Regions from separate parts of the Nissabacter archeti genome, predicted to be linked through region 1. Evidence: predicted binding sites of a transcription regulator. Region 1 holds the regulator's gene; each other region holds the start of a gene.

Evidence for each region. The regulator Fur, encoded in region 1, represses iron uptake genes when iron is present. The targets are predictions, from matches to a motif close to ATAATAATGAGAACNACTATCAA.
Region 2: the regulator Fur is predicted to act here: its motif matches at 1,905-1,927, upstream of sodA (superoxide dismutase [Mn]).
Region 3: the regulator Fur is predicted to act here: its motif matches at 1,410-1,432, upstream of exbB (tol-pal system-associated acyl-CoA thioesterase).
Region 4: the regulator Fur is predicted to act here: its motif matches at 1,997-2,019, upstream of fhuA (ferrichrome porin FhuA).

Annotation. Positions count from the first base shown of each region.
Region 1 covers NZ_JAERKB010000003.1:293,082-296,193, forward strand. Annotated here, with positions in the region: gene JK232_RS05795 (beta-N-acetylhexosaminidase) at 1-1,372, shown strand, start outside; gene fur (ferric iron uptake transcriptional regulator) at 1,540-1,983, opposite strand; gene fldA (flavodoxin FldA) at 2,282-2,809, opposite strand.
Region 2 covers NZ_JAERKB010000002.1:106,278-109,389, forward strand. Annotated here, with positions in the region: gene JK232_RS03305 (YibL family ribosome-associated protein) at 1-348, shown strand, start outside; gene yiiM (6-hydroxyaminopurine reductase) at 388-1,071, opposite strand; gene sodA (superoxide dismutase [Mn]) at 1,200-1,823, opposite strand; gene fdhD (formate dehydrogenase accessory sulfurtransferase FdhD) at 2,010-2,849, opposite strand; gene fdhE (formate dehydrogenase accessory protein FdhE) at 3,006-3,112, shown strand, end outside.
Region 3 covers NZ_JAERKB010000006.1:41,129-44,240, forward strand. Annotated here, with positions in the region: gene exbD (TonB system transport protein ExbD) at 1-363, opposite strand, end outside; gene exbB (tol-pal system-associated acyl-CoA thioesterase) at 370-1,302, opposite strand; gene JK232_RS09215 (TRAP transporter substrate-binding protein) at 1,732-2,709, shown strand; gene JK232_RS09220 (TRAP transporter small permease) at 2,746-3,112, shown strand, end outside.
Region 4 covers NZ_JAERKB010000005.1:206,356-209,467, reverse strand. Annotated here, with positions in the region: gene fhuA (ferrichrome porin FhuA) at 1-1,967, opposite strand, end outside; gene JK232_RS08505 (CBM96 family carbohydrate-binding protein) at 2,204-3,112, opposite strand, start outside.

The DNA.
Region 1 (3,112 bases):
GATTGTGAAGTATGCGCAGGCACGGCAGATTAACGTCATCCCGGAGATAGACATGCCTGCCCACGCCAGGGCGGCGATTGTCTCCATGGAGGCGCGCTACCAGCGGCTGCAACAGGCCGGTAAACCTGAAGAGGCGGGGGCTTACCGGTTGCTCGACCCGACGGACACCTCCAATACCACCTCCGTGCAGTATTACGATCGCCGCAGTTACCTCAACCCGTGCCTGCCGTCGTCGTTGCGCTTTGTGGATAAAGTGGTAAGCGAAATTGCTGCGATGCACCAGGAAGCGGGGCAACCGCTCACCACCTGGCACTTTGGCGGGGATGAGGCGAAAAACATCCGCCTTGGGCCGGGGTATCAGGACCTGAATGCCCCGGCAGACCCGGCGAAAGGGGCCATCGACCTGAGTAAAGAGGATCAGCCGTGGTCAAAATCCACTGTCTGTCAGGCGCTGGTGAAATCCGGGAAAGTGGCGGCGTTTGATCACCTCTCCAGCTATTTTGCCGTAGAGGTCAGCAAGCTGGTCAAGGCGCGCGGCATTGACCGGATGCAGGCCTGGCAGGATGGCCTGAAAGATGCGAAAGATGCCCGCGCTTTCGCCACGTCGCGGGTGGGGGTCAATTTCTGGGACACCCTCTACTGGGGCGGTGCGCAGAGCGCCGGGGAATGGGCAGCCAAAGGGTATGAAATTACGCTCTCCAACCCGGATTACCTCTACTTTGACAAACCCTATGAGGTCAGCGCGCGTGAGCCGGGCTACTACTGGGCCACGCGCGCCAGCGATGAGGCCAAGATCTTCAGCTTCGCGCCGGACAACCTGCCGCAGAACGCCGAAACCTCCGTTGACCGTGACGGCAACGCCTTTACCGCCCGCGGCGATGCCCCGTGGCCGGGCGCGCACGGCATGTCCGGGCAGGCCTGGAGCGAAACCATCCGCACCGACAGTGACCTGGAATACCGTATCTATCCGCGCCTGATGGTGCTGGCCGAGCGCGCCTGGCACCGTGCAGACTGGGAACTGCCGTACAAAGCCGGGCGGGAGTACCAGGGCGGCAAAACCCATTGGGTTAACCGCGATAAGCTGGCGGCGGACTGGCAGCGTTTCGCCAACCTGATGGGGCAGCGCGAGATCGCGAAGCTGGATCGTCACGGCGTCGCCTATCGCCTGCCGGTACCCGGCGCACGCATCGTAAACGGTAAGCTTGACGCCAATGTGTCACTGCCGGGCCTCACCATCCAGTATTCACAGGACGGCGTAAATTGGCAGACATACCGGGCAGAGGCCAAACCGGGCGTGGAAAAAGGCGTCTGGGTGCGTACCCTCAGCCCGGACGGCAAACGCAGCGGGCGCAGCGAGCAGGTCGGGCTCTGACGTAACGCCGCATAACGCGACAGTGCAGCGCAATATTATGGCCCCGGCAAACCGGGGCTTTTTTATCGCCACAGGGCGGGGCCGCCGGAAAAAGGGCGAAAAAAAACCGCATCAATGCGGTTTTTCGGCTGCAACGGCAAAAGGGCACCGGGTGCCCCAGGCAGCGATTACTTCTCGTGCAATCCTTCGTTTTCGCGGCAATCGCCCGCTTCACAATGACCATAGAGGTAGAGGCTATGGTTGGTCAGCTTAATGCCGTGTTTCTTGGCAATTTCACGCTGACGAATCTCAATGGATTCATCGCTGAACTCGATCACTTTTCCGCAATCCAGGCAGATCAGGTGATCGTGGTGGTGCTGCTGAGTCAGTTCGAACACTGACTTACCGCCTTCAAAATTGTGGCGGGTGACAATGCCGGCGTCATCAAATTGGTTCAGCACGCGGTATACCGTGGCCAGGCCAATCTCTTCGCCCATGTCGATCAACTTCTTATAAAGATCTTCCGCACTGACGTGGTGGCAGGTCGGATCTTGTAACACTTCCAGGATCTTGAGTCGCGGAAGCGTGACTTTCAGGCCGGCCTTTTTTAATGCGGTGTTGTTGTCAGTCATGCGGATTCTGTCCTGTTACTATGCTATTCACGTTTAGGCATACAGCCTATGACATCGGTCGGCGCAAAGGTTTTAGTTGCGTCTCATTATAGAACTGAGCCGCTCAAAATGAAAACGCCGCCTGCTTGCGTTGTGCGGGTTGCGGGCTACTTTTGCAACACGTTGATGGATAGGAAATACGCGGGGCCCAGTGTACCCCGATACTGGATAAAGTTACAAACTTGTAGCCAATATTTCGGTGCCGGGCAGGGGAAACAGGGCCCTTTTGGTTGAAAATCAACCGCCGGGGCCGGGGGTATTAACCGAGGATTTCCGCCAGGCTCAGCTCCTGGGTAATCTGCTTGACCCACGCGTCAACGCGTTCGTTGGTCAGTTCCGGCTGACGGTCTTCGTCAATGGCCAGGCCGATAAAGTGGGTGTCATCGGCCAGCCCTTTGGAGGCTTCGAAATGGTAGCCTTCGGTTGGCCAATGGCCGACCAGTACCGCGCCGCGCGGTTCAATGATGTCACGCACGGTGCCCATCGCATCACAGAAATACTCGGCGTAATCTTCCTGGTCACCGCAGCCAAACAGGGCCACCAGTTTGCCTTCGAAATCGATCTCTTCCAGCGTCGGGAAGAAATCATCCCAGTCACACTGCGCTTCGCCGTAGTACCAGGTCGGGATGCCCAGCAGCAGGATGTCGAACTTTTCCAGATCTTCCTTGCTGCTTTTGGCGATGTCGTGCACCTCGGCAACATCGTTGCCCAGTTGCTTCTGGATCATTTTGGCGATGTTTTCCGTGTTTCCGGTATCGGACCCGAAGAAGATTCCCACTACGGCCATATGCTTCTCTAACCTCTTGTTCTTAATAAGTAAACCTGCCACTGACAGGCGCTGATGCTGCTGATGATAGCAAAGTCACCGCCGGGTGAACATCATCACGCCGTCCGGCCTGCACTTGCCGGTGCCGGCAACCCTCACCGGCAGACAGAATGGTGAAATATTCTATCGGCCAAAAAACAGAGGTGTTATCGCCTTTGTGTGCTGAAAGTAACTTCATTGTGATATCAAGCGCCTGACCTCCCGCAGCGGGCCGCAGGTAATTTCCCTGCGTGAATATTTTCCTCCAAGGCTAAACGTTGCTTC
Region 2 (3,112 bases), on a different contig from region 1:
AAAGCAGAGATCAAACTCCTCAGCGACAAGCTGGATGCCCTGAACCACAAAGACGCGGCCATCCTCGCGCAGGGTAACGGTGAGTTGATCGCCAAGCACGAAGAAGAGAAAGAGAAGCTGGTTAAAGAGATCGCCCGCCTGAAAGAGGTGCAGATCAGCAAACTGAGCAAACAGGCGCAGGAACTCTCCCGCCTGCCGTTCAGCCGTGAAATCTCCAAAAAAGAGCAGGCTGATATGGGCACCCTGAAAAAGAGCGTGCGCGGGCTGATCGTGGTTCACCCGATGACGGCCCTGGGCCGCGAAATGGGCCTGAAAGTCGTGACCGGCTACGCGAAAAAACCGTTCTGAACCTGCCGGGCCGGTGGCTTACCGGCCCGCCTCTCTGTTTCAGCCGCCCTGCGGTTTGCCGTCCATCCGGGCGCTGAAACTCTCAATCTTCCGGCTCTCCAGCCTGACCTGCATCTTCTTGCTCCAGCTCGCGGCCAGCCCGGCTGCCCCTAACAGCCGCCGGTACTGCTCTTCGTCATAAGGCTGGTTAAAGGCGATCGAAATGGCCTCCGCGACGCTGACCTCGCTGTTGCGCGTCAGTAGCTCCAGCGGCTGCCCGTCACTGATGTAACCCGGCGACAGCACGCGGTAGAGCCAGCCACAGCGGCCGCTCTGCTGGATAATGTGTGAAAGCTGCGCCACGCCCAGGTGAATCCCGATCTTGTAGCAGGGGGAGCGCGGCTGCGTTATCTGGATCAGCGCCTCGCCCCAGCGGAAAATATCCCCGATAAAGACGTTCTGCTCAGTGAGGCCGAGCGTCGAGATATTTTCGCCAAAGCCGGGCGGCTGGAAGTGCTCTGCCTGCTGCGGGAACTGCTGGCTCAGGTGAGCGTAATGCTCACGCGGGAAGTGGCACAGGGCGCGATCCGGCCCGCCATGCACATGCGTTTCTGCCTGCTGGTCACCCTCCAGGCCGAGCGGCGTCAGCAAAATCCGGCCTTCTGCGGCCCGTTTGCTGATGGCGCTCGGGCGCATGGTTTCATGCTCAGTGACCGGGCCGATAAACACCTGAGGATAGTGCATAGTCTCTCCTTTGCGTGGCAGGCGACGCCTGCGGATGCTTCCAGCTTATGGCAGCGCATAAAAAATGCCAGCGCAGGCGCCGGCATTCTTGTGGTCAACCGCGGCCGGGGCCGCGTGTGTAACGGGAATTATTTTTTCGCAGCGAAACGTGCAGCCGCTTCATCCCAGTTCACCACGTTCCAGAACGCCTTGATGTAGTCCGGGCGTTTGTTCTGGTATTTCAGATAGTAAGCGTGTTCCCACACATCCAGACCCAGCAGCGGGTAACCGGAAGCACCGGCAACGGCTTCGCCCATCAGCGGGTTGTCCTGGTTTGCGGTGGAAACCACAGCCAGTTTGCCGTCATCTTTCAGCACCAGCCAGGCCCAGCCGGAACCGAAACGGGTCGCAGCCGCTTTCTCAAAGGTTTCTTTGAAGCTGTCGATGCTGCCGAAATCACGTTCGATGGCGTCTTTCAGCTCACCCTGCAGGGTGGTGCCGATTTTCAGGCCTTTCCAGAACAGGCTGTGGTTGGCGTGGCCGCCGGCGTTGTTACGCAGCACGGTTTTCTTGTCAGCCGGTACCTGGTCCAGTTTGGTGATCAGTTCATCAACCGGCAGGGCAGCCAGTTCCGGCAGGCTTTCCAGCGCGGCATTGGCGTTATTGACGTAAGTCTGGTGATGTTTGGTGTGATGGATCTCCATCGTCTGCTTGTCGAAATGCGGCTCAAGTGCGTCGTATGCGTAAGGCAGGGATGGCAGTGAGTAACTCATATTCTTCATCTCCATTGGTGTTTTGCGGCGCAGGGCAGGTGCAAGCACCGCGTAAGCAGTGGGATCATTATAGTTAATTAAATGATATTGAAAATGATTATCTCAGACCGCCCCGGCGGTGGCGCGGGGCGGTATCCGTGACTTATAGCGCACTGAAATATCGGCAGGAAAATCGATCTAAGCGCGTCAGTACAGCCGTTGCGGATGGGTATAGACAGTGGCGCGCCCCGGTTTGCTGAAGCCGACCAGCGTCAGGTTGCAGCGTTCGGCCACTTCCACCGCAAGCGTAGTGGCCGCGGAGACGGCGAACAGAATTTCCGCGCCGCACATCGCGGCTTTTTGCACCATTTCATAACTGGCACGGCTGGACACCAGCACCGCGCCCGCCTGCCACCCCGGTTTCCCGCTGCGCACGCCCAGCAGTTTGTCGAGCGCCACGTGGCGGCCGACATCCTCACACCCGCCGAGCAATGTGCCCTCCGGGGCGACCCAGGCGGCAGCATGGGTGCAACCGGTAAGCTGGCCGACCGGCTGATATTCCTTAAGCGACGCCAGCGCGCCATCGAGCCGGGCCAGCTCAAACTGCTGGGTAAACGGCAGCGGTGCCAGCGGGCGGAAAAGATCGCCGAGCTGCTCCACCCCACACACCCCGCAGCCGGTGCGGCCCGCCATCGCGCGGCGGCGCTCCTTCAGCCCGGCAAAACGGCGGCTGGACAACTCCACCTGCACTTCAATGCCGTTGCAGGAGGGGAGAATGTCGATGCCGTAAATCTCCTGCGGTGTCTCGATAATGCCTTCAGACAGCGAAAAACCGAGCGCAAACGCCTCCAGGTCTTTGGGCGTTGCCATCATCACCACATGGGAGATGCCGTTATACACCAGTGCCACCGGCACCTCTTCCGCCAGCCAGTCCGCTTCGGCGGTGGCCAGCCGGGTGCGCTGGAAAACCTGACGCTGTTGCGCGCCGTCACGCGGTGCGTCGCCGGCGGTGACTGCGCCGTTACTCTGTTTTGTACGTTCGTTCACGAGCCTGTACCTGATTTTTAACACCCACAGGGTTACTGTGGTACTGTGCCGGAAAGGGCAGAAGTGCCCACCTTAGCGCTGTTGAGACGGGAACAGAACCGATTTGTTCTATTGGCACTGTCACGACGACGGCCATTCATCAGGAGAGCGATCGCCATGAGCATCCGTATTGTGCCTAACCACGGTGCCCACGCACCCCAAACCAGGATGTCCGCGGCGCATAGCATACCGCCGCTGCTGTTTGCCAACCTCAAAAGTCTCTA
Region 3 (3,112 bases), on a different contig from region 1:
CGCGTCCATCACGCCCATCATCGTTTCGTAGTCCACGGATTTGTCCGCGCGGAAGAAAATGGTGGTCTCTTTGTCGCCGTGGGTCTGCTGCGCCAGTTGTGCGGTGAGTTGCTCACGCGGCACCGGCACATCGCCAACAAACAGCTGTTTCTCCGCATTGACCGTCAGGAACAGCGGTTTTTCCGGGCGCGGCGACGGCTTGCTGGTCGAGGCCGGCAGGTTAACCCGCACGTCCACAGTGGCCAGCGGTGCGGCCACCATAAAGATGATCAGCAGAACCAACATCACGTCGATAAACGGCGTCACGTTGATCTCATGCATTTCCCCGCTTTCATCCAGGTCGTCATTCAAACGCATCGCCATCGTCAGTTACCCCACGCGCAGTTGCGGATTCGCGCGTTTGGTACCGGCGTTGGCCGCCAGGTCCAGGTCACGCCCCTGCAACAGCAGCAACTGTGCCGCGACATCCCCCAGCAGGTGGCGGTAGCCGGCAATCAGGCGGGCGAAGATGTTGTAGATCACCACCGCCGGAATCGCGGCCACCAGCCCGATGGCGGTCGCCAGCAGCGCTTCCGCAATGCCCGGTGCCACCACGGCGAGGTTGGTGGTCTGGGTTTCGGCGATGCCGATAAAGCTGTTCATGATGCCCCAGACGGTGCCGAACAGGCCGACAAACGGCGAAATCGCGCCGATGGTCGCCAGGAAACCGTTGCCGCGCCCCATGTGGCGGCCGGCAGCCGCCACGCGGCGCTCCAGGCGGAAGCTGGTACGGTCTTTAATCCCGGCGATGTCAGCAGACTGCGCCGACAGCTCCAGCTCGTTTTGTGCATCGGCCAGCAACCGGGCGCTGAGGCTCTTGTCATCAAAGCCCTCCATCACGGCAGCGGCTTCGTCCAGCGTGGTCACCGGGGCCAGCGCGCGCAGCTCACGGCGCAGGCGGCGTTTGGCGGCCAGCAACTCGCTGCCCTTGGCAAACAGGATCGCCCAGGTGACCACCGAGGCCAGCAGCAGGCCAATCATCACGGTTTTCACCACCGCGTCGGCGTGGTGATACATCCCAAGCACGGACAAGTCCTGCGGAATGACCGGCTGGGCGGCAGGCGCGGACGGCTGCGGATCCGCGGCCATCACCGGGGCCGCCGGGGCGGCGTCTGCCTGCGCGCTCTGCGCAGCCGGCGCGGTAGTGGTTGCCGGGGCCGCCAGTGCCGGGCCGCTCAGCCCGGCCATCAGGCACAGGGAGGCCAGCGCCAGCCGGCCGCGGCGCGGTGTTGTTTTCTGTACTGCCACGGCAGATGTGGGCATCCCCAACTTCATCATCATGCGAGCCAATTTCACGCTACGCCTCCACCCTAAATCATCAACGTTGGAAGAAATAAATCAGTGCGGGATCATATCAAACACAGCGCGGATTGATAGTGGTTCTCATTATTATTTACGTACGCAAGAGATCAAGGTCAATGCAAGTGGAATATCCATAAGAAAAGCCGGCAGCACGCAGAGAGGAGGCCGGAAAGCCGGGGCGGGAAGCGCTGTTTTTTTAGCCACATCACAAATCCGGAGGCCGCGCCAGCGCTGGCCGTGACGCAGATCGGATTTGCTTTAAAAAGCCATTTCAAGAAATTTTCAATAGCATTTCAAAGTGTATAATCGCGTTAATAAAATGTTTCAAATTTAACAAACCCGCATTTTCCACTTACTTTTCCCGGCTTTTTCCTGCCCCTGGAGAGCATCATGATACTGCGAAAATCCCTGCTGGCCCTGAGCCTGTTTTCCACCACGCTGTTTATCAGCCATCAGACCCTCGCCCAGACCATTAAAGCCGCGGATGTGCATCCGCAGGGTTACCCGAATGTGGTGGCGGTGCAGCATATGGGCGAAAAACTGGAGAAAGCCACCGACGGGCGGCTGGAGATCAAAACCTTTCCCGGCGGCGTGCTGGGCGATGAGAAACAGATGATCGAGCAGGCGCAGATTGGCGCCATTGATCTGATCCGCGTGTCAATGGCCCCGGTCGCCGCTATTCTGCCGGAGATTGAGGTCTTCACCCTGCCCTATATTTTCCGCGATGAAGAGCATATGCATAAGGTGCTCGACAGCCAGGTCGGGCAGGAGATCGGCAATAACATCACCAATGACCCGAAATCCCGGCTGGTATTCCTCGGCTGGATGGATTCCGGCACCCGCAACATGATCACCAAAACCCCGCTGACCAAACCGGAAGACCTGAAAGGCATGAAGATCCGTGTGCAGGGCAGCCCGGTGGCGCTGGCGACGCTGAAAGCGATGGGGGCGAACGCGGTGGTGATGGGCGTGAGCGAAGTCTTCAGCGGGATGCAGACCGGCGTCATTGACGGCACGGAAAACAACCCGCCGACCTTTGTCGCGCATAACTATTTGCCGGTGGCGAAATATTACACCCTGACCCGCCACTTCATTATTCCCGAGCTGTTCCTCTACTCCAAAACCAAATGGGACAAATTAAGCAGCGAGGATCAGCAACTGCTCCTGAAGCTGGCCAAAGAGGCGCAGGCCGAACAGCGCCAGCTCTGGGCCGCGTATAACGAAAAAGCGTTGCAGACCATGAAAGCCGGCGGCGTGACCTTCCAGGAGATGGACACCAAATATTTCTATGACGCCACCCAGCCGGTACGCGATCAGTTCGGCAAAGCCCATCAGGATCTGGTGAATAAAATCAACGACGTGAAATAAGCCCGTTCACGTCCAGCCTGTTAACCGGGGGAAAGTATGGCCCGTTATTATCTTTCGTCGATGGATGTGCTCTACCGGATAGCGATGTGGATCTCCGGCCTGGCACTGCTGCTGATGGTGGTGGTGATCCCCATCGGCATCTTCTACCGCTATACGCTGAACCAGGCGCTCTCCTGGCCGGAGCCGGTGTCGATCATCTGCATGGTGACCTTTACCTTTGTCGGCGCGGCGGTGAGTTACCGCGCCGGCTCGCACATCGCGGTCGGCATGGTCACTGACCGGCTGCCGCCGGTGTGGCAGAAGGTTTTCGCCACCGTGGCTGACCTGCTGATGCTGGCGCTGAGCCTGTTTATCCTGGTCTACAGCACCACATTGTGCCGCGAGCTCTGGGAGCAGCCGGTGG
Region 4 (3,112 bases), on a different contig from region 1:
GCGCCCACATAGCGCACACCGCTGCCGAGGGTCAGGCCGCTGAGCGCCGTCTCATGGAAGGTGTAATCCGCCCACAGCGACGCCATGTTACGCGGCACTTCCACCGGGCGCTGGCCCTTCAGGTTGGTGTCTTTGGTGTATTCCGCGTCGGTGAAGGTGTAAGACGCCGTCAGGTTGACGTTGGCATTGACTGCGGCTTTCGCTTCCAGCTCGATGCCGCGTGAGCGGATTTCGCCGGACTGCACGCTGAAGCTGCTGTTAGTCGGGTCGGCCGTCAGGTTGTTGTCTTTGGTCAGCTGGTAAACCGCCGCCGTCAGGCTGATCGGCTGGTCTTGCGGGATATATTTCACCCCGGCTTCATACTGCTTGCCGTGGGACGGGTCGAACGATTTACCGCTTTGGGTGGCACCGCTGACCGGCTCAAAGGATTCGCTGTAGCTGAAGTACGGCGAAATCCCGTTGTCGAACAGGTAGTTCAGGCCGCCGCGCCAGGTGAACTGCTCATCGCGGTCTTTGTCGGTGGCACCGCTGCTGCGGGTCAGCACCGTGCTTTTGGCGAAGTCATAACGGCCGCCCAGGGTCAGCAGCCAGTGGTTCCACTCTGCCTGATCCTGCACGTAGAGGCCGGTCTGCTCCTGGCGGTTCAGGATGTTGTAACGGAAGTAGACATCGTAGTCATCATTGCCGTACTGCGGTGCGGTCATATTGATGCTGCTGGTGGACGCGTAGTCCGCGTTGATGTCGTTACGCATCCGCATGTAGTCCACGCCCATCAGCAGGGTGTGGTCAACCTGGCCGGTGCCGAATTTGGCCTGCGCCTGGGTGTCCACGTCGAAGTTACTCAGCTTCTCGCTGGAGTCGACAAAGGCACGCTGGATGGTCGCCGGGGCGACATAGCCGTTACCGTAGTGGCCGATGTAGTGGGTGCTCAGCATGGTGTAGCGCAGGTTCTGGCGCACCGTCCAGGTGTCGTTGAACGCGTGCTCGGCGCTGTAACCCACCATCTTCTGGTTGCGGGAGAACTTGTCCTCCTGCTCGCCTTCGGTGTAGTTCACCGGCAGTTTGCGCTGGTTGCCGTTGGCATCGGTGTACGGCACCACGGTGCCTTGCAGCGGCAGCCAGCCGTAGTAGCCCGCTTCCGGATCGTTCTGGAAGTTGCTCAGGAAGGTGAAGGTGGTGTTGTCATCCGGGTGCCAGGTAAAGGACGGCGCGATGGCGTAACGCTTCTCCTGGGACATCTCCTGCTGGGCATCCTGGCTGCGCGCCAGCCCGGTCAGGCGGTAGCTGTAAACGCCGTTGTCATCGATGGCACCGCCGAAATCAAACCCGGTCTGGTAGAGGTTGTCAGTACCCATCGAGAACTGCACTTCACGCAGGGTCTCGGTGGTCGGGCGTTTGCTGACCATAGAGACCAGGCCGCCGGGGTTGCTTTTGCCGTACAGCACGGAGGACGGGCCGCGCAGCACTTCCACCCGCTCGAGGAAGTACGGGTCCATCGACACTTCGGAATAGTTATCGCCCTGGAGTTTAATGCCGTCCAGGTACTGGTTGGTGTTGGTATTGGTAAAGCCGCGGATGGACACCGCATCAAGAATGTCGGAGCTGCCGCGGCTGGCGAACACGCCCGGCGTGTAGCTCAGCGCCTCTTTTACCGTGTCCGGCTGGCGCATTTCCAGCTCGTCACTGGTCACGACAGAGACGGACTGCGGTGTTTTCACCAGCGGTGTATCGGTTTTGGTGCCGGTAGCACTCCGCTTGGCCGCCACGGTCGCGGCCGGCCCCCATGCGCTTTCCTGCGCCACATCCGGCCCGCTGCCGACGACGGTAATGGTATCACCCGTTTGCGCCGGGTCGCCCTCTGCCGCCGTAGCGGGTAATACGAACGTGCCTAACGTAACCGCAATGGCAAGGGTCACTTTCCCAAGAGGAAAGGCCGCCGGGATCATGGTGCCTGAGTGTGTGCGCATGGTCGCTTCTCTGATGATGGTAAACAGGAATGTAAACGAGAATTATTATTATGAAGGCAGAATCATATTCGGATGAAATTTTAAACTCAAGCAGAAATAGAGTGTCCCCGGCGGATATGCTGAAGAAATGGCCTCATGAAATACGAGGCTATTTTTTATTAACCTATTTGTCGCACATAAATAAAAACCCGTAACTTTATGGTTACGGGTTTCACGATTAATAAATAGCGTGCGTATTATTTTTTAAATCCCTGCAACATTAATATCGGCGGGTTGGGGCTTTCGGCTGAACTGAAGGCGTACGCATGGCCCTTACGTTCGCCGCCAATGCAGAAAGAGATGGTGGTTTGTTTGTTTTTAATCGCCTCTTTGACGGCGGCATCCACCGGAATATAACGGTAAGACTGTTTGTTATTGGCATACAGCGATCCGGCGGCATTGCCATTACAGGCCGGGCGGCTGTTCCAGGTGGTGGTGTGCTCGTCCCATTCATTGGTGGTGCCGTAGAGATAAATAGTTCGGGCATTGGCATCAGAGACATTGCCGCCAAACAGCCGGATTTTATACGTGAACTCCGTGTTGTTATTGATATCCAGCTCCGGCGGCCAGGCCGGGATCGTGAACTGGATAAGCCCAATCTCCTCTTTGTTCCGGCTGCGGGTGCCCTGCCAGTTATCCTGCACGTGCAGCGTCTCTTCCCCGGCAAAATTTTTGTCTGCCTGATCAAGGTTGCTGATTGTGACGTCCTGCAACGCCATCTCGTAGGCAAACGGGATGTTGGTGTCGCAGGAGAGGCCGAGGTTCATGCAGTGGTTCGCCATAAAATCCGCGCCCTGCGTCGTCCAGCCATTCATAAAATCGCCGTGGGCGCTGTAGATAGAGCCCCACTGTTCAACCACCTTGCCGTTCACGATCACCGGGTCCAGCGACAGCTCGACTTTGGTCATGTCTATCGGCGTCGAGTTGGGGATCAGGTAAGCGATGTTCATGTTCACCATCGGGATCTTGACCGGGTACGCCGCCGGGCAGACATCATTTACCGCATAATCGGCATTTTTTACCCCGATGGCGGGGTGAAGGTTGACGCCGTCCCAGCAGTTGGGGAACTTCAGCGCAATGTTCATCTGCACCGTGCCGTTAGGCTG